DNA from 4 places in the Rhodopseudomonas sp. BR0G17 genome. Region 2 is predicted to be linked to each of the others. Evidence: riboswitches for the same ligand, from Rfam matches in the RefSeq annotation. Region 2 holds a riboswitch; each other region holds the start of a gene.
What was found. A riboswitch is a leader RNA that binds a small molecule or an ion and turns the genes downstream of it on or off. The one in region 2 is predicted to bind cobalamin.
Positions count from the first base shown of each region.

Region 1: linked by a shared signal. The riboswitch ahead of DY467_RS13275 (cysteine-rich small domain-containing protein) and the one ahead of DY467_RS02970 (HoxN/HupN/NixA family nickel/cobalt transporter) in region 2 are both predicted to bind cobalamin.
Region 3: linked by a shared signal. The riboswitch ahead of DY467_RS12065 (hypothetical protein) and the one ahead of DY467_RS02970 (HoxN/HupN/NixA family nickel/cobalt transporter) in region 2 are both predicted to bind cobalamin.
Region 4: linked by a shared signal. The riboswitch ahead of DY467_RS15045 (TonB-dependent receptor) and the one ahead of DY467_RS02970 (HoxN/HupN/NixA family nickel/cobalt transporter) in region 2 are both predicted to bind cobalamin.

Region 1 is NZ_QUML01000014.1:83,499-89,138, forward strand. It holds gene DY467_RS13265 (Crp/Fnr family transcriptional regulator) at 1-68, opposite strand, end outside; gene DY467_RS13270 (histidine phosphatase family protein) at 246-821, shown strand; cobalamin riboswitch at 874-1,072, shown strand; gene DY467_RS13275 (cysteine-rich small domain-containing protein) at 1,264-1,599, shown strand; gene DY467_RS13280 (acyl-CoA dehydrogenase family protein) at 1,666-2,811, opposite strand; gene DY467_RS13285 (MarR family winged helix-turn-helix transcriptional regulator) at 2,974-3,417, opposite strand; gene DY467_RS13290 (substrate-binding domain-containing protein) at 3,577-4,761, shown strand; gene DY467_RS13295 (amidase) at 4,925-5,640, shown strand, end outside.
Region 2 is NZ_QUML01000002.1:193,878-199,517, reverse strand. It holds gene DY467_RS02980 (ABC transporter ATP-binding protein) at 1-764, opposite strand, end outside; gene DY467_RS02975 (FecCD family ABC transporter permease) at 761-1,786, opposite strand; gene DY467_RS02970 (HoxN/HupN/NixA family nickel/cobalt transporter) at 1,794-2,852, opposite strand; cobalamin riboswitch at 2,926-3,139, opposite strand; gene DY467_RS02965 (DMT family transporter) at 3,191-3,514, opposite strand; gene DY467_RS02960 (class I SAM-dependent methyltransferase) at 3,511-4,248, opposite strand; gene DY467_RS02955 (BtaA family protein) at 4,401-5,624, shown strand.
Region 3 is NZ_QUML01000012.1:141,438-147,077, reverse strand. It holds gene DY467_RS12085 (cobalt-precorrin-6A reductase) at 1-268, shown strand, start outside; gene cobJ (precorrin-3B C(17)-methyltransferase) at 235-996, opposite strand; gene DY467_RS12075 (precorrin-2 C(20)-methyltransferase) at 993-1,721, opposite strand; gene DY467_RS12070 (precorrin-8X methylmutase) at 1,718-2,347, opposite strand; gene DY467_RS12065 (hypothetical protein) at 2,344-2,907, opposite strand; cobalamin riboswitch at 3,018-3,217, opposite strand; gene tcuB (tricarballylate utilization 4Fe-4S protein TcuB) at 3,305-4,441, opposite strand; gene tcuA (FAD-dependent tricarballylate dehydrogenase TcuA) at 4,428-5,640, opposite strand, start outside.
Region 4 is NZ_QUML01000018.1:15,378-21,017, reverse strand. It holds gene DY467_RS15055 (flavin monoamine oxidase family protein) at 176-1,444, opposite strand; gene typA (translational GTPase TypA) at 1,668-3,491, opposite strand; cobalamin riboswitch at 3,919-4,114, shown strand; gene DY467_RS15045 (TonB-dependent receptor) at 4,224-5,640, shown strand, end outside.

The DNA.
Region 1 (5,640 bases), on a different contig from region 2:
AGGTCATCGGCCGACAGACGGGAATGCTCGCGCAGTTTGTCGATCAGGACGCGATGGACATCCTTCATGGTCCGCCTTTCAAGTTAGATCATCTGATAGGGTTGATGGAACTTGGGGGCTTCAACTCCGAGAGGCGGCAGAGGTTGCTATTTTTTCGAACGCCGGGCGGCCGTTTTCGTCGTCGCTTGCGAGGCATGGCTCCGACGTGCTCTGTCGGTCGGATCATGACTGCGCGAGGATGACCGATGAGCGACTTCAGCCGGCTGTGGCTGGTGCGGCATGCGCCGGTGGATGGGCCAAAGGGCGTGATTCACGCTCCCGAGGCGCCGGTCGATCTCGGTGACACTGCGGTGCTCGCTGCGCTAGGCGAAAAACTGCCGCACGATGCGACGGTGGTCGCCAGCCCGAGCCGGCGCACGCGCGAGACCGCCGCAGCGCTCGGCTTCGATGCGATGCTCGAACCCGATTTCCGCGAACAGGATTTTGGCACCTGGACCGGGCGCCGCCACGACGATCTGTCGCGTGAACTCGGCCCTGCCTACGATGCGTTCTGGCAAGATGCGGCGCGCTTGGCGCCGCCGGGCGGCGAGAGCTTTGTCGACCAGATCGAGCGGGTGCGGCAGGGGCTGGCGCGGCTGCCCGGTGGTGACGTCGTGCTGGTGGTACACTCCGGCACCATTCGCGCCGTTCTGGCGATTGCTCTTAAGACATCCCCCGAGGTTGCGCTGAGCTTTGTGATTGATCCGCTGTCGCTGACCCAGATCGATCGGCTGGGCTCGTCCGGCTGGCGGATCGTCTGGGTCAATCGTGTAGTGGGTTAGGCTGGCCGTTTAGAACGAGGCCTTTTTGCTTGCACAGGCTGCAGCCCCGTGCTCTGGTTTTGACGTCTTCGGTGCCTCGCGTGCGAGGTGAAACTGGGAATACGGTGCGGTGTTTTTCGCCAAATCCGTAGCTGCCCCCGCAACTGTAAGCGGATCTGTCCGGATCATATGCCACTGACGCCAACGGCGTCGGGAAGGCGATCCAGGCGACATCCGTGAGCCAGGAGACCGGCCGAAGACGGAAGCATCTAACCGATCGACGGCGGGTCGAGAGCGGAGCAGCGATGACCGAATTCTCTTAGCAAGGCTAAGCCGCGTGCAGCCGCGATAGGCGTCACGCGACGCTTGGCATCGCCTAGCACTCATCCCCCTTCAATCAGAACCAGCCACAGCGCCGCCGCGATTGAGCCGGCGGCCATTGCTGCGGCGCGAGGGAACGGTCATGGAGCCGAAAGACACAACTACCAACGAAGCCTTCAAGGGCTTCACCAACGAGGCCTGCCCGTTTCTGCCGTGCCATCGCGGCGTCGAGCGGGAATTCAACTGCCTGTTCTGCTACTGCCCGCTGAGCGCCTATCAGTGCCCCGGCCCCTACAAGACCTTCGTCGATCGCAATGGGCTGACGCGCAAGGATTGTTCGGACTGCACCCTGCCGCACAACGGCTATCGGCGGTCGTGGAATTTCATCCAGCGCTGGCTGGAGCGGCCAGTGCCTTGGGACAGCCAGTCCCAGGATCCGCGCCGCCTCAAGCGCGAAGTCTCGGAAAGCGGCGACTAAAAAACATTGCCGCCGCCTCCGCATCGCTGGATTACAGCAGTAGCGGAGGCGCTGGCATTTTTCGCGTTAGAGCGAGCGGGCGATCAACAGCTTCATCACCTCGTTGGTGCCGCCGTAGATCTTCTGGATCCGCGAGTCGATGAACATCCGGCCGATTGGGTATTCCTGCATGTAGCCGTAGCCGCCGTGCAGTTGCAGGCACTCGTCCACGGTCTCGACCTGCTTCTGCGTCGTCCACCATTTCGCCATTGAGGCGGTCACCGCATCGAGATTGCCGGCGATCAGTTGCACCAGACAGTAATCCACGAACACCCGCGCAATGAAGGCTTCGGTCTTGCGTTCGGCGAGCGTGAAAGCTGTGTTCTGGAATTCGATAATCGGCTGGCCGAACGCCTTGCGCTCCCGCGTATAGTCCGAAGTCAGCGCGACCGCGCGCTCCATCGCCGCCACGGCGCCGATCGCGATGATCAGGCGCTCTTGCGGCAGCTGCTGCATCAGCTGCACGAAGCCTTTGCCCTCTTCGCCGCCGAGCAGGTTCTCCTTCGGCGTGCGGGCATTCTCGAAGAACAGCTCGGAGGTGTCGGAGGCGTGCAGGCCGATCTTGTCGAGGTTGCGGCCGCGCTTGAAGCCGGGGTTGTCCTTGGTCTCCAGCACGATCAGCGACAGCCCTTTGGCGCCGGCACCGCCGGTGCGGGCAACCACGATGATCAGGTCGCAGTTCTGGCCGTTGGTGATGAATGTCTTCTGGCCGTTGATGACGTAGTCGTCGCCGTCGAGCTTGGCGGTGGTGCGCACGCTCTGCAGATCGGAGCCGGTGCCGGGCTCGGTCATCGCGATCGCGCCGATCAGCTCGCCGCGCGCCATGCCGGGCAGCCAACGCCGCTTCTGCTCTTCCGAACCGTAGTTGAGGATGTAGTGCGCCACGATGCCGCTCGACACGGTGACGCCGGACAGCGCGTCCGGAACGATCTTCTCCATGTCCTCATAGACCGCGGCATCATAGGCGAAGCTGGCTCCGAGCCCGCCGTACTCTTCCGGAACGCTGGGCAACAGCGCCCCCATCTCGCCGAGCTTCAGCCAGGCCGAACGATCGACCATCTTCTGCTTGCGCCACTTGTCGCCATCCGGCGCGAGGTCCTTGGCGAGGAATTTGCGAAACTGGTCGCGGAACGTGTCCAGCTCTTCGGTCATCCAGGGCGATCGGTATTCCATGTTTCCTCACTCGAATGGGCGGCCGCTTGGCACGGCGCATCGCCCGCTGATCTAGGCCAGTTCGGCGGTGCAGGATAGACGTTGCGACCGCCGTATCTTGCGGCGTGTCGCTGCAGGCGGCTGCGCTGTTCGCAGCCGCAGCATGCGCGACGATGGAGGCACTCAGGTGGCGCTGTCGATCAGGCTTTCAAGCAGCCGCTTCAGCTCGGCGGTGGCCTTGTCGCCGTAATTTTCGGCGATATGCGCCTCTTGGCTCAGCGCCAGCGCGTTGAGACGCTGGGTCAGAGCTTTGCCGCGGTCGGAGGTGTACATCAGCACCTTGCGGCGATCCTCCGGATCCTGGACGCGATACACCAGCGAATCCGAAACCATCCGATCGATCATCTTGGTCAGGGTCGGATGATTGAGCAGCACCGCCTCGGCGAGTTCGCCCATCGAATGGCCCTTGCCGTCGGATAGCACCTTGAGGATGCGCCATTGCTCGACCGGCACCCCTTCGCTGCGTAGCCGTGCTTCGAGCTGGCGGTTGATCTCCCGATTTGCCTGCGCCAGCAGATAGGCGAGGTGTTCGGTGATCGGCGGATTGCGGGTCGGCGATTTGGCCACGATGAGACTTTATCGTTCCGTCTGAGTGAATCGGATGCGCAGTTTGCTGCATCTATATGCACAGCAATCCTTGAAGATTCAATATTTTCGAATAGCATCGATCGTCGAACCCGGGGAGGGGACTTCGGCGGGGATCACCCGCACCAGGCAGGAGAGGGCGTGCTTTCGGCTGTCGATCTCGGACATAGTGGCGCCTATGGAGTGCCGCCGCTCGGCTTTCTCGAGCGCGGCGCGCTTACCGACGCGCGTTGGGTGGAAGGGCCGGGAGACGGCGGCGGCGCGGCCTCGCGCCGCGCACGCAACAAGCTTCGCGTTGCGAATTTCGTCACCTTCCAGGGCTCGCCTGGGCTGTGGGGGCCGGCCTCGACCAATGCGGCGCTGCTCGCGGCTGCGGAAATCAACAAGCGCGGCGGCATCCTGGGCCGCGAGGTCGAACTGGTGTTCAGCGATGCCGGCGGTCCGATCGAAGAGGTTGCTCGGCGGGTCGCGCTGGCGGTCGACTACGACGACATCGATATCGTGATGGGCTCGCACATCAGTGCAGTGCGGGTGGCGCTGCGGAACGCCATCCGAGGTCGCGTGCCCTACATTTACACGCCGGTCTATGAAGGCGGCGAGCGTGCTCCCGGCGTGATGGCGATCGGGGAGACGCCGCGCTGGCAGAGCCGGCCGGCGATCGACTGGCTAGCTCGGGAGAAGAGGGCGCAGCGCTGGTACCTGATCGGCAGCGATTACGTCTGGCCATGGCTGTCGCATCGCGCTGTGAAGAAGTACATCAAGGATGCCGGCGGCAAGGTGGTTGGCGAGGAGTTCGTGCCGCTCGGCGAGGACGACCACGAACGGCATCTCGACCGGATCCGCGCCGCCCGACCCGACGTCGTGCTGATTTCGCTGATCGGCAACGACAGCGTGACGTTCAATCGCTCGTTCGCCGAAGCTGGGCTTTCGAGCCATGTCCTCCGATTGGCCGGCGCGATGGACGAGACGGTGTTGCTGGGCATCGGCGCCGACAACACCGAAAACCTGTTCTGCGCATCGGGCTATTTCGGCTGTTACGACTGCACCGCCAACGATGCGTTTCGCGATTCTTATCGCCGGATGTTCGGACCGACGGCGCCGCCGATCGGGTCGGTCGGGCAGTCCAACTATGAAGGTCTGCGATTTCTGGCGACGATTGCCGAGAAGGCGCAGACGCTGCAGGCCCGCTCGCTGCTGCAGGCGGCGCGCAATGTCGTGTACCAGGGCGGCCGCGGCGACGTGACGATCAGAGACGGCCGTGCACGGATGACGATGCACCTTGCCGAGGCCGACGGCCTGGATTTCAAGCTGCTCCGCACCTTCTAGACGGCGCCATTCGCGCTCGCGCTATTCAGTCGCAAAATAATACTTGAAATGGAAAATATTTCCGTATGTATTATCACCGCGGCGCGGCGCCATTCGTGCGTGCGCCGCTCCAGGCCTTCCCCGGGCCCGCATCGCCGATCCGCCTACGCGCAGGAGAATGATCTTGGCCGTTTCGCTTCCCACCCCGACGCAGCTTCTCGAAGTCGCCGATCAGTGCGGCCTGTCGCTCACCGACGAGGACGTCGTCTCGTTTCGTGGGCTGATGCAGCCGTCGATCGATGCCTACAATGTGGTTGCGGCGCTGCCCGACGAAGTACCCTTGGTGAAGTATCCCCGCACGCCCGGCTACACACCCGGCCCGGACGAGAACCAGCGTAACGCCTGGTATCGCAAGGCGAGCGTGAAGGGCGCATCCTCGGGCAAGCTCAAAGGCAAGACGGTCGCGCTGAAGGACAACATCATGCTGGCCGGCGTGCCGATGATGAACGGTTCGTCGACACTCGAAGGCTACGTGCCGGACTTCGACGCCACCGTCGTCACCCGCATCCTCGACGCCGGCGGCGAGATTCTCGGCAAGACGCATTGTGAGCATTTCTGCATGTCCGGCGGCAGCCACACCGGCTCCAACGGCCCGGTGCACAACCCGCACAAGATGGGCTATTCGGCCGGCGGCTCGTCGTCAGGCAGCGCTGTGGTGGTGGCGCTAGGTGAGGCCGATATGGCGATCGGCGGCGACCAGGGTGGCTCGATCCGAATGCCGTCGTCATTCAGCGGCACCTACGGCATGAAGCCGACCTGGGGCCTCGTGCCTTACACGGGCATCATGCCGATCGAGATCTATGTCGATCACACCGGGCCGATGACGGCGAACGTCGAAGA
Region 2 (5,640 bases):
GGAAGGATCACGCCAGTGTCCTGATACTGTGCCCGGTAGGCGCTGACGCGAAACACCTGCTGCATGATCTCGTCCGACAAGGCTTCGCTCGGCGCGCCATGGGCGGCGAGCCGGCCGCTCGCCATCACCAGCACGGTATCGGCAAAGCGCGCAGCGAGGCCGAGATCGTGGGTGACGACGATCACCAGCGTGCCGGCGTCGGCGGTGGTTCGCAAGGTCTGCATCACGTCGAGCTGGTAGCGCGGGTCGAGCGAGGCGGTCGGCTCGTCGGCGAGCACCACCGGCGCCTCGACCGCCAGCACCCGGGCGAGCGCGACGCGGCTGCGTTCGCCGCCGGACAGTTCGGTGACGATGCGGTCCGCGAACTGCGCGACGTCGGTCTCCGCCATCGCCCGCGCCACCGCCTCGGCGTCATGCGGCGACAGCCAGGCCGGATCGGTGGCGCCGTGCGGAAACCGGCCGAGCGCGACGACGTCGCGCACCGGTAGCGGCCAATGCACCAGATGGCCCTGCGGCAGATAGCCGAACCGCTTGGCGCGCTCGCGCAGTGGCATCGTCGCCAGCGCCTCGCCGCCGATGGTGATCTCGCCTTGGGCGTCGACCAAGCCGGCGAGGGCGCGCAGCAGCGTGGTCTTGCCGGCGCCGTTTGGGCCGACCAGCGCCACCAGATGCCCGCGCGTCAGCGACAGCGACACCCCACGCAGCACTTCGCGGCCGGAGAGCGAGACGGCGAGGTCGCGCGCGGTGAGGAAGGCGGCACTCATGCGACGCCTCCACCCAGCGCGCGGCGTTCGCGCACGATCAGATACAGGAAGAACGGCACGCCGATGATCGAGGTCAGCACCCCGACCTTGATGTCGGTGCTGGCCGGGATCAGCCGCACCGCGATGTCGGCGGCGAGCAGCAGCGCCGCGCCGGCGAGCGCGCTCGGCAGCAGCACGCGGGCGGGATCGTGGCCGATCAGGGGGCGCACCAGATGAGGCGCGACCAGGCCGATAAAGCCGATCGTGCCCGACACCGAGACGGCGCCGCCGACGCCGAGCGCGGTGCCGGCGATTACGATCAGTCGCAGCCGGCCGACGTCGATGCCAAGACTCTGCGCGGTCTCTTCGCCGAGGCTGAGGGCGCGGAACGCGGCGCGCTGGCTGAACAGCAGTACGCCGCCGGCGACGATGAACGGCAGCGCCAAGACGACATGGCGGAAGCTGCGGTCTTCCAGCGAGCCGAGCAGCCAGAATGCGATTTCCAGGCTGGCGAATGGATTGGCCGACAGGTTCATTACCAGCGCGGTGGCGGCGCCGGCGAGCGCGGAGATCGCCAGCCCAGCGAGGATCAGCAGCAACAGGCTGGCGTTGCGCCCGGCGATTGCCAGCAGCACGAACACCGACACGAACGCCATCGTAATCGCCGCCACCGGCAGTGCGAAGGAGCGGACGTCGGCGAGCCCGAGCGAGATGATCAGCACCGCGCCGAACGCGGCCGATTGCGGTGCGCCGAACAGCGACGGCGACGCCAGCGGGTTACGGAGCAGGCCCTGCAGCGCCGCGCCGGACAGGCCCAGAATGCCGCCGATCGCCAGCGCCAGGATGGTGCGCGGCAGCCGGATCTCCTGCACGATGATCTGCTGCACCTCGCCGCCGAGCCCGACCAGGGCCTGTACCACGGTCAGCGGCGACAGCTTGACCGGTCCCACCGCGAGCGATCCGATCGCCAGCAGGGCCACGAGCACCGCGAGCGCCGCGGTGACCACCGCCGCGCGCGAATTCGGTCCGGAACGTCGGGTCATACCGCGCTCATTTCTGCACGGCCGGGGCGGCCTGGTCGAGCCGGTGATAGCCGTTGAGGCGATAGATGATGGTGGACACGATCCAGCTCGCCACGAACAGCGCCACTATGCCGTAGCCGAGCGCGCCGAAATTGGAGTTGAGCTCTTCGATCCACTCCCAGAACGCGCCTTCGAGATGAAAGCGCCCGGCGAGCAGCCCGAGCGTCTCGATGCCGCCGATCAGCAGCGCCACCAGCACCGACACGGTGGTGATGGTCATGTTGTAGTACAGCTTGCGGATCGGGTTGCGATACGCCCAGCCATAGGCGCCGAGCATCAGCACGCCGTCGAGGGTGTCGACCAGGGTCATGCCGGCGGCGAACAGCGCCGGGAACACCAGGATCGACCAGTGTGAAATGTTGCCGGAAGCGTTGGCGGCCAATCCGAACAGGCTGATCTCGCTGGCGGTCTCGAAGCCGAGCGCGAACAACAGCCCGATCGGAAACAGCTGCCAGCTCTTGGAGACGAAGCGGAACAGCGGCCGGAACAGCCGCGCCAGCCAGCCGCGCTGCTGCAGCAGTTCGTTGATGTCGTCGTCGTGCACGATCTCGCCGGCCTTGGCCTTCTTGAACGCGCGATACACGCCGCTCAGCACCGACAGATTGGCGATGGCGATCGCGAACAGAAACAGCGCCGACGCCGAGGTGCCGATCACCCCGCCGATTTCGCGATAGCCCGAGAACCGCTCGGTCAGCGAATTGGCCGCGATCGCGATTGCCAGCGACGCCACCAGCACCACGGTGGAATGGCCGAGCGCGAAGAACAGCCCGACCGCGACCGGCCGCTTGCCCTCCTGCATCAGCTTGCGGGTGACGTTGTCGATCGCCGCGATATGGTCGGCATCGAGCGCGTGGCGGAGACCGAGGCTATAGGCCAGCACCGCGGTGCCGATCAGCACCGGCTCGCCCGCGAAGGCGGTCAGCGCCCAGGCCCAGGCGGCGAGATTGGCGAGCACCAGCCCGCCGAGCACGGCGATCAGGCGGAGGCGGAATCCATCGGAAGAAGCGGGCAGAACGAGATCGGTCATGGCGGTCTCCGGCCGGTGAGCAGCATCCTGTCACCTGTGCGGCGGACCGCTCCAGCCGCGCGCGCCGCACGGTGGAAGATGACGTGCTCAGGCCGGTCTCCTGGCTCACGGGTCGTCGCGATCCTTCGCCTTCCCGGGCAAGTGCCGCCCAGTGGCTGATTGAAGGATCGCTCGCCGCTCACAGTTGCGGGCGCAGCGCCGGATTTGGGTTTGCGGCCATAAGCTTGGCCCGCACCGGCTTCCCTGTGCCGGACGATTCCCGGCACACCTGAACGGGCGCGATCAAATGGAAGCGGGCCTGCTTTGTCAATCGCCGCCTTGGTCGGGCGGCCGACGGTTCAGGCGGGCGTGCTGAGCTTCAGCCCGATCATGCCGGCCACGATCATCGACAGGCACAGCACCCGCACGCCGCTGGCCGGCTCACCGTAGAGCGTCATCCCGACCACGATGCTGCCGGCGGCGCCGATTCCGGTCCAGACTGCATAGGCGGTGCCGAACGGCAGCGATTTCAGCGCGATGCTCATCAGGCCGAAGCTGGCCAGGATCGCGGCCAAGGTCACGACCGCGGGCCAGAACCGGGTGAAGCCCTCAGAATGCTTCAGGCCCAGCGCCCAGACGATCTCCATCAGGCCCGCGGCAAACAGCGCGAGCCAACCGGTCATGGCTTGTTGCGCGGCGGCAGCGTCAGCACGGCGCGCTGCGCATAGCCGCGATATGGCCGCTCGAACCGCAGCCCGGCGCCGGTACGGGCCGCGACCTGCATCAGCACGGCTTCCAGGCTGTCGCGCGGGGTGACGTCGAACAGCGTCAGCCAGCGCCGCAGCAGGTTGCGCGCCACCGAAGGCAGGCCGCGCTGGTCGCCGAAATCGACGATGTGCAGCTTGCCGCCGGGCTTCAGATTGGCGACGGCGCGATCGATCACCGCGGTCCAGTCCGGGATCATCGACAGGCTGTAGGAGATCATGACGTGGTCGAAGCTGACCGCCTGGCCGAACACCGCCTGCGCGGTGAAGGCGGTGGCGTCGCCGTGCGCGACCTTGACCCGCGACATCAGCCCGGCGCCTTCGATCGAACTGATCGCCGAGGTCAGCATCTCGGTCGACACGTCGAGGCCGTAAAATTTCGCCTCGCGGTACCGCGTCGCCGCCTGGATCAGGTTGCGGCCGGTGCCGCAGCCCACTTCCAGCACGGTTTCGCCCGCCTTCGGCTGCAGCTCGGTAATCAGTTGATCGCGGCCGAGAAGATAGTACCGGCGGGTCAGGTCGTAGATGTGCCGTTGATAGCGGTACATCCGATTCATCCGCGAGGTCGCGTCGACCGGCCACGTCGGATCGGCGGTGAGTTCGTGGTGCGTCAGCTCGGTGCGCGGAAGATCGGTGCGAGTGAGCGTCGTCATGGCCTGCCACCCTGGTTCGGCATCATCCGCCTTCCATCGCGATTTCAGGCGACAGGGTGATGACAAGGGAGACGGCACTGATCAGTTCCCTGCTGTCGCAAAACTGCAGTGTTGCGCAGCTAATTTGGATCGATTGCCGAGTCGAGGATTTGATGAACACGCAGCAACTGATCGCGGACGCCGTCCGCAACAGCAAGGATCGCAGCGAGTCGACGCTGTGGGACGCTTTGTTTTCGATCTGGTTTCGCCGCCTGGTCTATACCCAGATCTGGGAAGATCCCGAGGCCGACCTCGCGGCTCTGCAATTGCCGATCGGCTCGACGATCGTGACGATCTCGTCGGGCGGCTGCAACGCGCTGTCCTACCTCACCGCCAAGCCGGCGCAGGTATTCGCGGTCGATCTCAACGAGGCACACCTGGCGCTGCTCAAGTTGAAGCTCGCCGGCCTGAGGGCGCTGCCGGACTACGCATCGTTCTGGCAGTTCTTCGGCGAGGGCACCGCGGCCGGTAACGCCGACCTGTATCGCCGGCGGCTGCGCCCCGCGCTCGATCTCGACGCCCGGGGCTTTTGGGACGAGCGCGACTTCCGCGGCCGGCCGCGCTACCGTTACTTCACCGACGGGTTCTATCGCCACGGCGCGCTCGGCCGCTTCATCGGCTTTGCGCATCTGCTGGCGAAGATCGCAAAGATCGACCTCAACGTGCTGCTGAAGGGCGCGCTGGACTCGCCGGAGCGGCAGGCGGCGCTGCAGCGCGTCGACCGGCTGTTCCACTCGCGGTTCGCCCGCATGCTTACCCAGACCCCGGCGCTGCTGTTCAGCCTCGGCATTCCGCCGCAGCAGCGCGAACTGCTCGGCGGCGACCAGCCGCTCAACGAGGTGCTGCATCAGCGCCTGCTCCGGCTGATCGACGTCTATCCCAACGAGACCAATTACTTCGCCTGGCAGGCGCTGAGCCGCAGTTACCCGGGTCCGGGTGACCGCTGCCTGCCGCTATACCTGCAGGAGAGCCGCTATCAGCAGATGCGCGCCGGCGCCGGGCTGGTGATCCCGGTGCACGAGAACCTGCGGGTGTTCCTGGAGAGCCTGCCGGCCCGCCAGATCGACGCCGTGGTGCTGCTCGATGCGCAGGACTGGATGGCGCCGGACGAAATCCGCGCGCTGTGGGACGCGATCGACCGCGCCGGCAAGGATCAGGTGCGGGTGATCTTCCGCACCGCCGGCGCAGAATCTCCGCTGGAGACCGAGCCGCTGGCTCCGCTGCAACAGACTTGGCAGCGCGATGCCGAACGCAGCGCCATCGGTTTCGACCGCGACCGCTCCGGCATCTATGGCGGCTTCCACTGCTATACGCGGCGGTCGGGGGTCGGGAGCTAGGCAGGACTACTGATAG
Region 3 (5,640 bases), on a different contig from region 2:
GCCGAACGTCGATATCGTGGTGGCACGTGGACCGTTCGATCTCGGCGGCGACCGCGCGCTGCTGCAGGCGCACCGCACCGAGATCGTCGTCGCCAAGAACGCCGGCGGCGACGCGGCCGTCGCCAAGATCACCGCGGCGCGCGAACTCGGGCTGCCAGTGATCATGGTGAAGCGGCCCGCGGTGCCGGATCGGTGCTGTGTCCCAATGGTCGCCGACGTGATGGCCTGGCTCGGTCACGACAGCGCTCCGGAGAACCGCGGGGTGTAGACGAAAGCGGTGCCGCTGCTGCGCGGAATGATTCTGGTCTGCGATGAGCCGATCATCACCAGCGTGCGCATGTCGGCGCGTTGCGGCACAGCATCGCCGAGCGGCATCACGTCGATGCGCTCGCGCGGATCGCTGACGGCAGTCGCAAAGATCACCGGCACGGATGCCGGATGGATGCTGCGCAATAGCTCAAACGCGCGGCCGAGCTGCCAGGGCCGCGCTTTCGAGATCGGGTTGTACAGCGCGATCACAAAGTCGGCTTCGGCCGCCGCGCGCAGACGCTTCTCGACCGTTTCCCACGGCTTGAGATTGTCCGACAGGTTGATCGCGCAGAAATCGTGGCCGAGCGGCGCACCGATCCGCGCTGCAGCGGCGAACATTGCGCTGATGCCGGGAAGCACGCGAATGTCGAGCTCCCGCCAAGCTGCATCGCCGGCCTCGATCGCTTCGAACAGCGCCGCCGCCATCGCGAACACGCCGGGATCGCCGGAGGAGACGATCACAACATGCCGGCCGTCACCTGCCAGCCGCAGCGCGAAGCCGGCACGATCGAGCTCCTCGCGATTATCGGAAGCGTGCCGCTGCAAGCCGTCGCGTTCGGCGACGCGCGCCACATAGGGCGCGTAGCCGACGATGTCGGTGGCGCGTGCCAGTGCTGCGCTGACTTCGGGCGTGATCAGTTCTTGCGCGCCGGGCCCAAGGCCGGCAACCACCACAGATCCGGTCATGGCCGTCGCCCTTGTCCGTGAACCAGCACGATCGAGAAGTAGGGGGCGTCGTCGGTGGTCTTGTCGGCGAGCGGCATCACCACCTGATCGTCCATCGCGCCGCGCTCGACATAGATCGCGCGATCGAGCAGGCCGGCGTCGTCGAGCGCGCGGCGTACCTTGGGCAAATTGCGGCCGAGCTTCATGATCACGATCGCATCGCCAGCGGCGAGCGCCGCCTTCAGTCGCGCCGGCCCGAGCGTCGCCGGCACCACGCAGAGCACGTCATCACCATAAGTGATCGGCGTTCCGCTCGCGGTCCAGCACGCCGCCATGCCCGAGATGCCGGGCACGACTTCGACAGGCACGCGCGGCGCCAGCCGGCTGTGCAGATGCATGAACGAGCCGTACAGGAACGGATCGCCTTCACACAGCACGACGACGTCGCGGCCTTGCGCGATGTGTTCGGCGAGCCGCGCGACGCATTGTTCGTAGAAGCTGCGCAGCGTCGCCGCATAGGCCGGATCGTCGAGCGCAATCTCGGTCGTCACCGGATAGTCCATCGGCTCTTCGATCACACCGTCCGCCAACAGACCGTCGGCGATGCGGCGCGCGTGGCCGGGGCGTCCGGCTTTGCGGAAGTACGCGACCACCTTGGCGGCGCCGACCAGCCGCGCGGCGCGGACGCTCATCAGGTCGGGCGCGCCGGGGCCGACGCCGACGCCGTAAACTGTCGGCGCGCTCATTCGCGTTCGCTCGCCAGCGCGTTGATCGCCGCAGCCGTCATCGCGCTGCCGCCGCGCCGGCCGCGCACGATCACGCAAGGCGACGGCGAGTCCGTCAGCAGTGCGTCCTTGGATTCGGCCGCGCCGACGAAGCCGACTGGGATGCCGATAATGGCAGCGGGCAGCGGTGCGCCGGGCTCGGCGAGAATTTCGAGCAGGCGGAACAGCGCGGTCGGCGCATTGCCGATCGCCACCACAGCGCCCTGCATCCGGTCGCGCCACAGTTCGAGCGCGGCGGCCGATCGGGTGGTGCCGAGCTTTGCGGCGAGGGCCGGAACACCAGGATGGCTCAGCGTGCAGATCACTTCGTTGTCGGCCGGCAGCCGCTTGCGGGTGACGCCGTTGGCGACCATCTGCGCGTCGCACAGGATCGGCGCGCCGGCCTGCAGCGCGGCGCGACCGGCCGATACAAAGCCGGGCGTGAACGCGATGTCGTCCGCAACCTCGACCATGCCGCTGGCGTGAATGATGCGCACCGCGATCTTCTCCTCGTCGCGCGTGAACCGATCGAGCGCGGCTTCAGCGCGGATAATGGAGAACGACTGACGATAGATCGCGTCGCCGTCCTTTTCGTAAGCGTAAGTCATCGGGCGGCGTCCTCGATCAGCTCGGGGAGAAGGGATGGGGGCTGCTCTGTGTCGGCGACTGCGCTGCCGCTTGAAGTCTCCATCGCGGAGATGCTGAGCCCCGCGGCGAGGGCGAACTGCATCAGGATGGCGCGTGCGGCATGGCCGGCGCGCTGCGCGTACAGCCTATTGAGGCGACGAAGCGTGGTCGGCGGCAGGTTGGTGATCAGTTCGCTTGGAACGTCGGGCTGCTCTCGAGCGCTTAGGACCGCGAAGGCCATCCGCCGGCTGCCGGCGAACGCGGTGGTCGGTTCGACGGCTTCACGGTCGGAATGCGCCTGATCCGGCAGCACGATCAGGATTGCGCGCGGCAGCGACGAATCGAGGGAGCGCTCGCACGCGTGCGCGGCGAAAGAGGCGAGATCGCTGGTGTGCAACCGGGGCGGTCCGCCGGGCCATGACTGAGCGAAATCCGCCAGCGTCGCGGCGCAGGGCGACAGCACCACGATTTCGGCGGCGGCTGGCCGAAGCGACAGCTGAGAACCGGCGGAGACACCGGGATGGAGCGCAGTGGGCGGCATCGCGCCGAATCTCGTCGGTTGGCCATCGCGGGCGATGGCTCAAAACCGGCGAACGGACCTGCACTCCGGACCGCCGAAAGACATCCCGGGGCACCCCGCCCGAAACGACGTCAACATAGCAGGCGACGGCAGGTCTCCTGGCTCACGGGTCTTCGCCGATGCAGCCTTCCCGGAATATCTCCAGTGGCGTGTTGCGTCGGCTAACCGTTTACAGTTGCGGGGGCAGCTTCGGCTCGACCGCGGGCAGCGATCTTCCGATATTCCCTCTTCGTCCTGTCCGAGGACAGGACACCGTCGGCGCGGGATGTTTGGGACGGAAACGGCAAACTGTCAATCGACCATCATTGGCAACTGGCCGCCAAGAGCCGTCATCAAATTCGCGCCAGCTTGATCGGGATCAAGGCGTATCGCCCGAGGCCTCCGGGGCTCGCGCCAACGAGCTGCGGCGGCTATCGATCGCCGCACGCAGCAGCGCCGCCGCCCGGAACGGCGCGTGCAGCGCTTTGCTGAACGGCAGCGCGGCGAACAGGCCGAACACCAGCCCGAGATGGGTGGTGAGCAGTAGCCCCATCGCCAGCGTGCTGCGGAAGCCGAGCACCGCGAGCCCACTGGCGCCGACGAGGGCCAGCAGGATGAGAAAAGCGACGTTCAGCCTAGTCTCGCCGCGATCGCTCGGCTCGTGGTCGGCCCGCGCTTCCAATGCCAGCAGTCCCACCGCGCCGACGGTCATCGTCACGCCGCCGACGAGCCCGAGCATCACCGGCAGGCTGACGACCGGGTAGGGCGCTACGACGCCGAGCAGATGATGATAAGTGGCGGCCACGATTGTCGACAGGCCGCTGAGCACGAAGCCGCCGGCGGTCAGATGGTGTAAGATCCGTCGCCGCTGCGAGGTGCGCTCATCATGGTTGTGGCAGCCGGGACCGCCGCCGCCGAGATGGCGCAGCGTGATGATGTCGGAGAGGGCAGCGGGCAGCGCGCGGACGATCTCGCGGACCGTCATCCCCGGCGCGATCGTATGCCAGTATCGCAGCGTCGCCAGCGTGACCGCGATCACCGCCCAGGCGAAGGTGCCGCCCGCGAGTCCGGCCATCGCCGGCCACGGCAGCACGCGATAGAACGCGCCTTCGCCCGCGTGGGCGGTTAGCAAGGTTGCCGATGAGTCCGTGCCCAGTACGAGGCCAAAGGTGATCAGCAGCGCGAGCGCGACGGTGGCGGGTACTGCGAGCGATGAGGCGCGAAAGACGCGCCCAAGCGCGGGCGGCCACAAATGGTCTGCATAGGAGCGCTGCCGCAGTTCGGCGAACGTCGCCGGCAGATTGACGGCGAACGGATGTGGTGGTGTGTACTGGCAATCATGCCAGCAGCCCTGGCAGTTGTGGCACAGGTTCGACAGGTAGCTGACGTCGGTCAGGCTGAAGCCGTGCTTGCCGTCGATCGCTGGAAACACCGGGCAGAGCCCATCGCAATACATGCAGGCGCTACAGATCCGCAGCACGCGCTCGGCCTCTGAGATCGGATCACCCGCGGACATGGCGCGCGGCCTCCTCGCCGGCGATCTGGCCGAACACTGCCGATAGGGTGATGCCTAGCCCGGCGAGATAGCCCCGGCGCAGCACATTCGCGGCCATGATCATGCCGGCCGCGAACAGATCGTCGTGACGGCGCCCGTCGGTCTGGACCACCCGCATCGTTGCATCCACCTTGATGCCGTAGTGCACGAAGGTCAGCCCCGGCCGCATTGGATAGGCGGCAAATGGTGGCTCCGCGATGGTGCGCGCGGCGTTGGCCGGGGCGGCATTGAAGTCCTCAATGCTTTGCAACAGAGCGGTGGGATCGATCTGCAGCGCGGCAGCTAGTTCCCCGAGGTTCGGCGCAGTGACCGGCGCTAGCGCGGATGGCGCAGCGCGGGCCAGACCCGCTGCATCGAGCACCAGGAAAGCAATTTGACCGGGGCAGGCGGCGATCCTTGGTCCCCATTTGGCATAGTGGGTCGGCTGCGATCCGGCCCCTGCGACGTCGATGCGAGCACCGGATCGATCGACGACGAGGCCGAGCGGAATCGATGTGATCCGTGTGACGATGCCGCCGTCGAATTGCGGTCCGCGCGCATCGACCGGGACCGCATGACAGGTGGTCGGATCGCCGATTGCACAGCCCCCGGCTGCGATCAGCAGATCGAGCAAGCGACCGTCCGAATATGGCGTGCCGCGGACCATCCAGCCGTCGGCGGCGCTGCCGAAATTTTCGCGCAACCAGGCGGGGTCGGCCCCCGGGCCACCGGCACAGACGACGACGCTGCGCGTGCTGATTGCGCGATCGGTCGCTGCGCTTCGCACACTGATCGTCCAGCCATCGTCGTCGTTGCGCAGAAGCGACCTGACTTCGCTGTCGTAACTGATGACGATGCCGAGCCGCTTAGCCGCAGTGTACAGCGCGTTGATCATCGCTTTGCCGCCGCCGAGCGGAAACGCGGTGCGGCGGGAGTACGGCATCACCCCGGTGCCGGGCGACTGCAGGTGCACGCCGTGGTCGATCAGCCAACCGGCGATGCTGCGCGCGCGTTCGATCAGCAGCTCCGTCAGCACTTGGTCGGTGCCGTCGCCCGTGACGCTGCGTAGCTCGGCGCGCAGTTCATGCGCTGTGTAGCGATCAGGGACATAGGCCAGTGGCGTCTCGTGCGTCAGCCGGAAATTGCGGCCGTGGCGCGCGTTGCCGCCGCGTAGGGGCCGC
Region 4 (5,640 bases), on a different contig from region 2:
GACGGTGATCAAAGCAAGTCGCGGGGCCGGCTTCAAGCTCCAACGTTAATTATCGGTTAACGTGTGGATTTCCTGCACCAGACGCCGCCTGCGCTGTGCCGGAATCGGACAACTCACAGGACGACCTACGTATTTCCGCGCCGATTTGCGGCAGTCGCGACACTTTAGGTGGAAGTTAGTTCGCTGCGAAACCTGCACCGCTGCGACAATCGATCGCTTGTCGCGCTGCACGCTCGCCCGAATCACGCGCGCCGTGGGCGGTCGAGAAGAACTGCGGCGAGGTCGCCTCCCCGGCAAAGAACAGCCGGCCATCGACCGGCGCCGCCAAGACGCCGCGGGCACCGGCATGGCCGGGCAGCGCGTGCGAATAGGCGCCGCGCGCGAACGGATCATGGGCCCAGCGCGATTCCGCCAGCGGCGACAGCTTGCGGCGAATGTCGTTGCCGAGCAGATCGGCGATCTCGTCGATCGCCTGCGTGGCGAACGCCCCCTCGCCGGCGTCTTCCAGCTCACGCGCGTAGCGGCCGCCGAAGAAGCCCTCGATACAATCACGGCCGAACGGGCGCAGATGATACGTCCCCATCGCGCTCCGCATCGTGGCAGCGCGTAAGTTGCCGTCGGCGGGAAAGCCGTTCGGATCTGACAGTTTCAGCATCACCTTGTCGTCGACGCCGAGCGGCAGATGGCGCGCGGCCTCGACCTTGCCGGGCAGCGCCGGCGCGAACCTGATCGCCTCGTCGGCGAGCAGATTAGTCGGCACCGTGATGATGACCTGACTGGCACTGAGCGTGCCGAGCGAGGTCTTGATTTTGATCTGCCGCTCGGAGTGATCGATCAGCTCGACCACGCAGTTCAGCGCAACCGGACATGGCGCACCGTAGGCCGCAATCAGCGTGCCGTAGCCTTCGCGAACCCGCCAATTGATGCCGGTGTCGCGATAGGATTCAAGATCGTGCACCGAGATGCGATCAAGCTCGGCGCCGTTGACGTAGGTCGACACCGCATCGATCATCGGATTCCAGCGGTTACCCGGCTCGAGCAAGGTCGCTGCAGCCACATCGGTCTTGTGTTTCGCCGCGCGCCAGACCCGCTCGTAGAACGCGTCGAGCGCCTTGCCGAAGGCGGCGCGGTCGCGCTTGGGAAACACATCGCCAAAGCTCGCCTCGCCCCACGGCGGGTGCGTCTTGTCGATGCCGATGCCGAGCTGCTCGGCGATGCCGACGAATGAGTTCTCGTCCGCCGAATGCAGCCAGCCGCAGCCGACGTCGAATGCGATCTCCGGCGTCACCATCCGGGTCCAGGCCCGGCCGCCGATCCGGTTCCGCGCTTCCAGCACGATCACCGACAGACCCGTCCTTTCCAGCGTGCGCGCCGCACCGAGGCCGGCCGCGCCGGCGCCGATGATCGCGATGTCCACCGAGGACGGAAAGCTGGATGACGGCATGCGCGATCCTACCACGGCGCTGACGGCGGTTCGATGTCAGAGGCCTTGAAACGACGATGCCCGGCACGAAGGCCGGGCATCGAGTATCGAAACCGCGTCAAGTTCTAGCGTTGAAATCGATCACCGACCTCTCACCGTCATTGCGAGGAGCAAAGCGACGAAGCAATCCAGCGCCGTGCAGGGGGCTGGATTGCTTCGCTTCGCTCGCAATGACGAACGGAGATCAGGCGACCGCCTGCTTGCTCTTCTCGGCGCGCTTGCGCTCGTTCGGGTCGAGCAGGCGCTTGCGCAGCCGGATCGACTTCGGCGTGATCTCGACCAGCTCGTCGTCTTCGATATAGGCCAGCGCCTTTTCCAGCGTCATCCGGATCGGCGGCGTCAGGCGCACCGCTTCGTCCTTCGAGGTGGTGCGGATGTTGGTGAGCTGCTTGCCCTTGAGGACGTTGATCTCGAGGTCGTTGTCGCGGGTGTGCTCACCGACGATCATGCCCTTGTAGACCTTCCAGCCCGGCTCGATCATCATCGGGCCGCGATCTTCCAGCTTGAACATCGCGTAGGCGACCGCTTCACCCTGATCGTTGGAGATCAGCACGCCGTTGCGGCGGCCCTGGATCTCGCCGCGATACGGCAGGTAGTTGTGGAACAGCCGGTTCATGATGGCCGTGCCCTTGGTATCGGTCATCAGTTCGCCCTGGTAGCCGATCAGGCCGCGGGTCGGCGCGTAGAACACCAGCCGCAGACGATTGCCGCCCGAGGGCCGCATCTCGATCATCTCGGCCTTGCGTTCGCTCATCTTCTGCACGACGACGCCGGAGAACTCCTCGTCGACGTCGATCACGACTTCCTCGACCGGCTCGAGCAGCTGGCCGTTCTCGTCGCGGGTCAGCACGACGCGCGGACGCGACACGCTGAGTTCGAAACCTTCGCGGCGCATGTTCTCGATCAGGATCGCGAGCTGCAATTCGCCGCGGCCCGACACTTCCATCGCGTCCTTGTCGGCGGATTCGACGACGCGCAGCGCGACGTTGCCCTCGGCCTCGCGGAGCAGGCGGTCGCGGATCAGGCGGCTCGTGACCTTGTCGCCTTCGGTGCCGGCGAGCGGCGAGTTGTTGACGATGAACGACATCGACACCGTCGGCGGATCGATCGCCTGCGCCTGGATCGGGGTATCGACGGCCGGATCGCAGAAGGTGTCGGCGACGGTCCCCTTGGTCAGGCCGGCGATCGCCACGATGTCACCGGCTTCGGCGATATCGAGCGGCACGCGCTCGAGGCCGCGGAAGGCGAGGATCTTGCTGATGCGGCCCTGCTCGACCAGCTTGCCGTCGCGCGACAGCACCTTGACGGCCTGGTTCGGCTTCACCGTACCCGAGGCGATGCGGCCGGTGATGATGCGGCCGAGATAGGGATTGGCTTCGAGGATGGTGCCGAGCAGGCGGAACGGACCTTCTTCCACCACCGGCGGATGAACGTGCTTGAGCACCAGCTCGAACAGCGGCTTCATGCCTTCGCTCGGATCGCCGTCCGGCTTGTCCGACATCCAGCCGTTCTTGCCGGAGCCGTACAGGATCGGGAAGTCGAGCTGCTCGTCGGTGGCGTCGAGCGCGGCGAACAGGTCGAACACCTCGTTGACCACTTCGGTGACGCGGGCGTCGGAGCGGTCGACCTTGTTGATCGCGACGATCGGCTTGAGGCCGAGCTTCAGCGCCTTGCCGACCACGAACTTGGTCTGCGGCATCGGGCCCTCGGCAGCGTCGACCAGCACGATCACGCCGTCGACCATCGACAGGATACGCTCGACTTCGCCGCCGAAGTCGGCGTGGCCGGGCGTGTCGACGATGTTGATGTGGGTGTCGCCCCAGACCACCGAAGTACACTTCGCCAGAATGGTGATGCCACGCTCGCGTTCGAGATCGTTGGAGTCCATCGCCCGTTCGACCTGGCGCTGGTTGTCGCGATAGGTGCCGGACTGCTGCAGCAGTTTGTCGACAAGAGTAGTCTTGCCGTGGTCGACGTGGGCGATAATGGCGATGTTACGGAGGGTCATGGCTCTTCTGTCGGTCCTGCGGGCGTTGCCTGATCAGCGAGATCATAGGCACACCGCGGGATGCGCCGAAGGGCGCGCCGAAGCCAGCCTATGTCTGAAACGCGCCGGGCAATCGCAATCTGAAATCGCAAAAAACAGGCCCGGCCGAATAGGACCGGGCACCAGCACGCGTTGCGACGCAATATACGCAGAAATCGCGAAATAACAATGACGGTTGCGGATGGACAGACCAGCTTCGGCGCGGTGGCCGCCGGAGCGTGCCCCGGAGCGCCTCCGGCTTTGTTCCTCAGACTGCTTGACCTAATGATGTAATGTTATAACATTACGTACATCGTCACTGCGATTGGTAATTTCATAGTGCAGCCGTTGTCCCTTGGACTGATTGGATTTTTCCCGCTCGGTTCGTTGACACCGCTGCCGTATGTCCAATACCGTGACCAGCGACGGTTCCCGAAAGGGATCAATAGGGAACGCGGTGCGGGTCTTCGGACTCTATTCCGCGGCTGCCCCCGCAACTGTAAGCGGCGAGCCATTCGCCACACGCCACTGGGCTTTCGTCCTGGGAAGGCGGTGAACGGCAACGACCCGCGAGCCAGGAGACCTGCCGTCAGTCGTGGTCACACGCGAGCACATCGGGCGGGGTGTCCTGGTGCGAGTCGAACCGTAGCCCACAAGAAGGCTGCGGCAGACCTGTTTCGCGGTGACGTGCCACGTTAGCCGCGAGCCAAGAAAATGACTCCCGCCGTTCTGCCTCTCGGGCGCAATCGTCGCCTGCTGTCCTCTGTCGCCCTCGTCCCTCTGCTCTGGCCGGTCGACGGCCTGGCGCAAACCGCCTCGGCCAATCCGCGCGGTCTCGACCCGATCGTGGTCGAGGGCCAGACCGCACGTGCCGCCAAGCCGCGCGCGACGGCAAATGCCGGATCGTCGCGCCAGCGCCGTGCCGCCGCGCGTCCTGTCGCGACGCCCGCGCCCGCGCCCACTCAGCCGACGACCACCACGTCGACCGCCCCTACTTTCAACCTCGGCACCCCCTCCTCGACCGGCAGTCGGCTCGGCCTGACGCCGCTGCAAACACCGGCCAGCGTGGAAGTGATTCGCGCCGAGACCATCGCCGAGCGCGGCCAGCACAACGTCATCGACGCGGTGACGCAGAACGCCACCGGGTTCACTGCGAGCCCGCGTCCGGGAAATGGCGGCCTCGCCTTCACCACGCGCGGCTTCACCGGCAACGGCACGGTGATGTCGCTCTACGACGGCACCCGGCTGTATGTCGGCTCCGGCACCATGACGTTCCCGTTCGACACCTGGACGGCGCAGACCATCGAAGTGCTGCGCGGCCCGGCCTCGGTGATGTATGGCGAAGGCGCGATCGGCGGCGCCATCAACGTGATCTCCAAGAAGCCGCTCGACGTGCAACGCAACGAAGCCGAGATCTCGCTCGACACCAACCTGACCCGGCGCCTCGCGGTCGACTCCGGCGGCCCGATCAATCCCAATGTCAGCTATCGGCTGGCGGCGATCGGCAACATGTCGGACGGCTGGGTCGACCGTGACAAGACATCGAACGTCGCGGTGTCCGGTTCGGTCCGGGTACAGGCCGCCGACAATCTCGCCTTTACGCTGAGCGAAGACTACGCCGACCGCAGCCCGTCGCGCTATTTCGGCACGCCTCTGGTGAACGGCCGGCTCGACGAGTCGCTGCGCTTCCAAAACTACAATGTCGGCGATGCCTCGATCCGCTATCGCGACAACTGGACCCAGCTCAAGACCGAGTGGGACGTTGCCGAAGGCGTCTCGGTGAAGAACGTCACCTACTATCTCAGCACGCACCGGCACTGGAAGGACGTCGAGAGCTACGCGTTCAGCCCGACCACCGGAAATATCAACCGCAGCTCCTATATCGAGATTTTTCACGACCAGGAGCAGATCGGCAACCGCTTCGACACCACCTTCAAGGGCCATGTCTTCGGCCTCGCCAACGAATTCGTCGCCGGTTTCGACGTCAACCGCATCGCCTTCACCCACACCAACAACTCGCCTTACGCCGGCACATCCTCGGTGCCCACGTACAATTTCGATCCAGGCACTTTCCTGCCGGTGAGCCCGACACGGCCGAGCTTCCATACGCTGACGACACAGTATGGCGTGT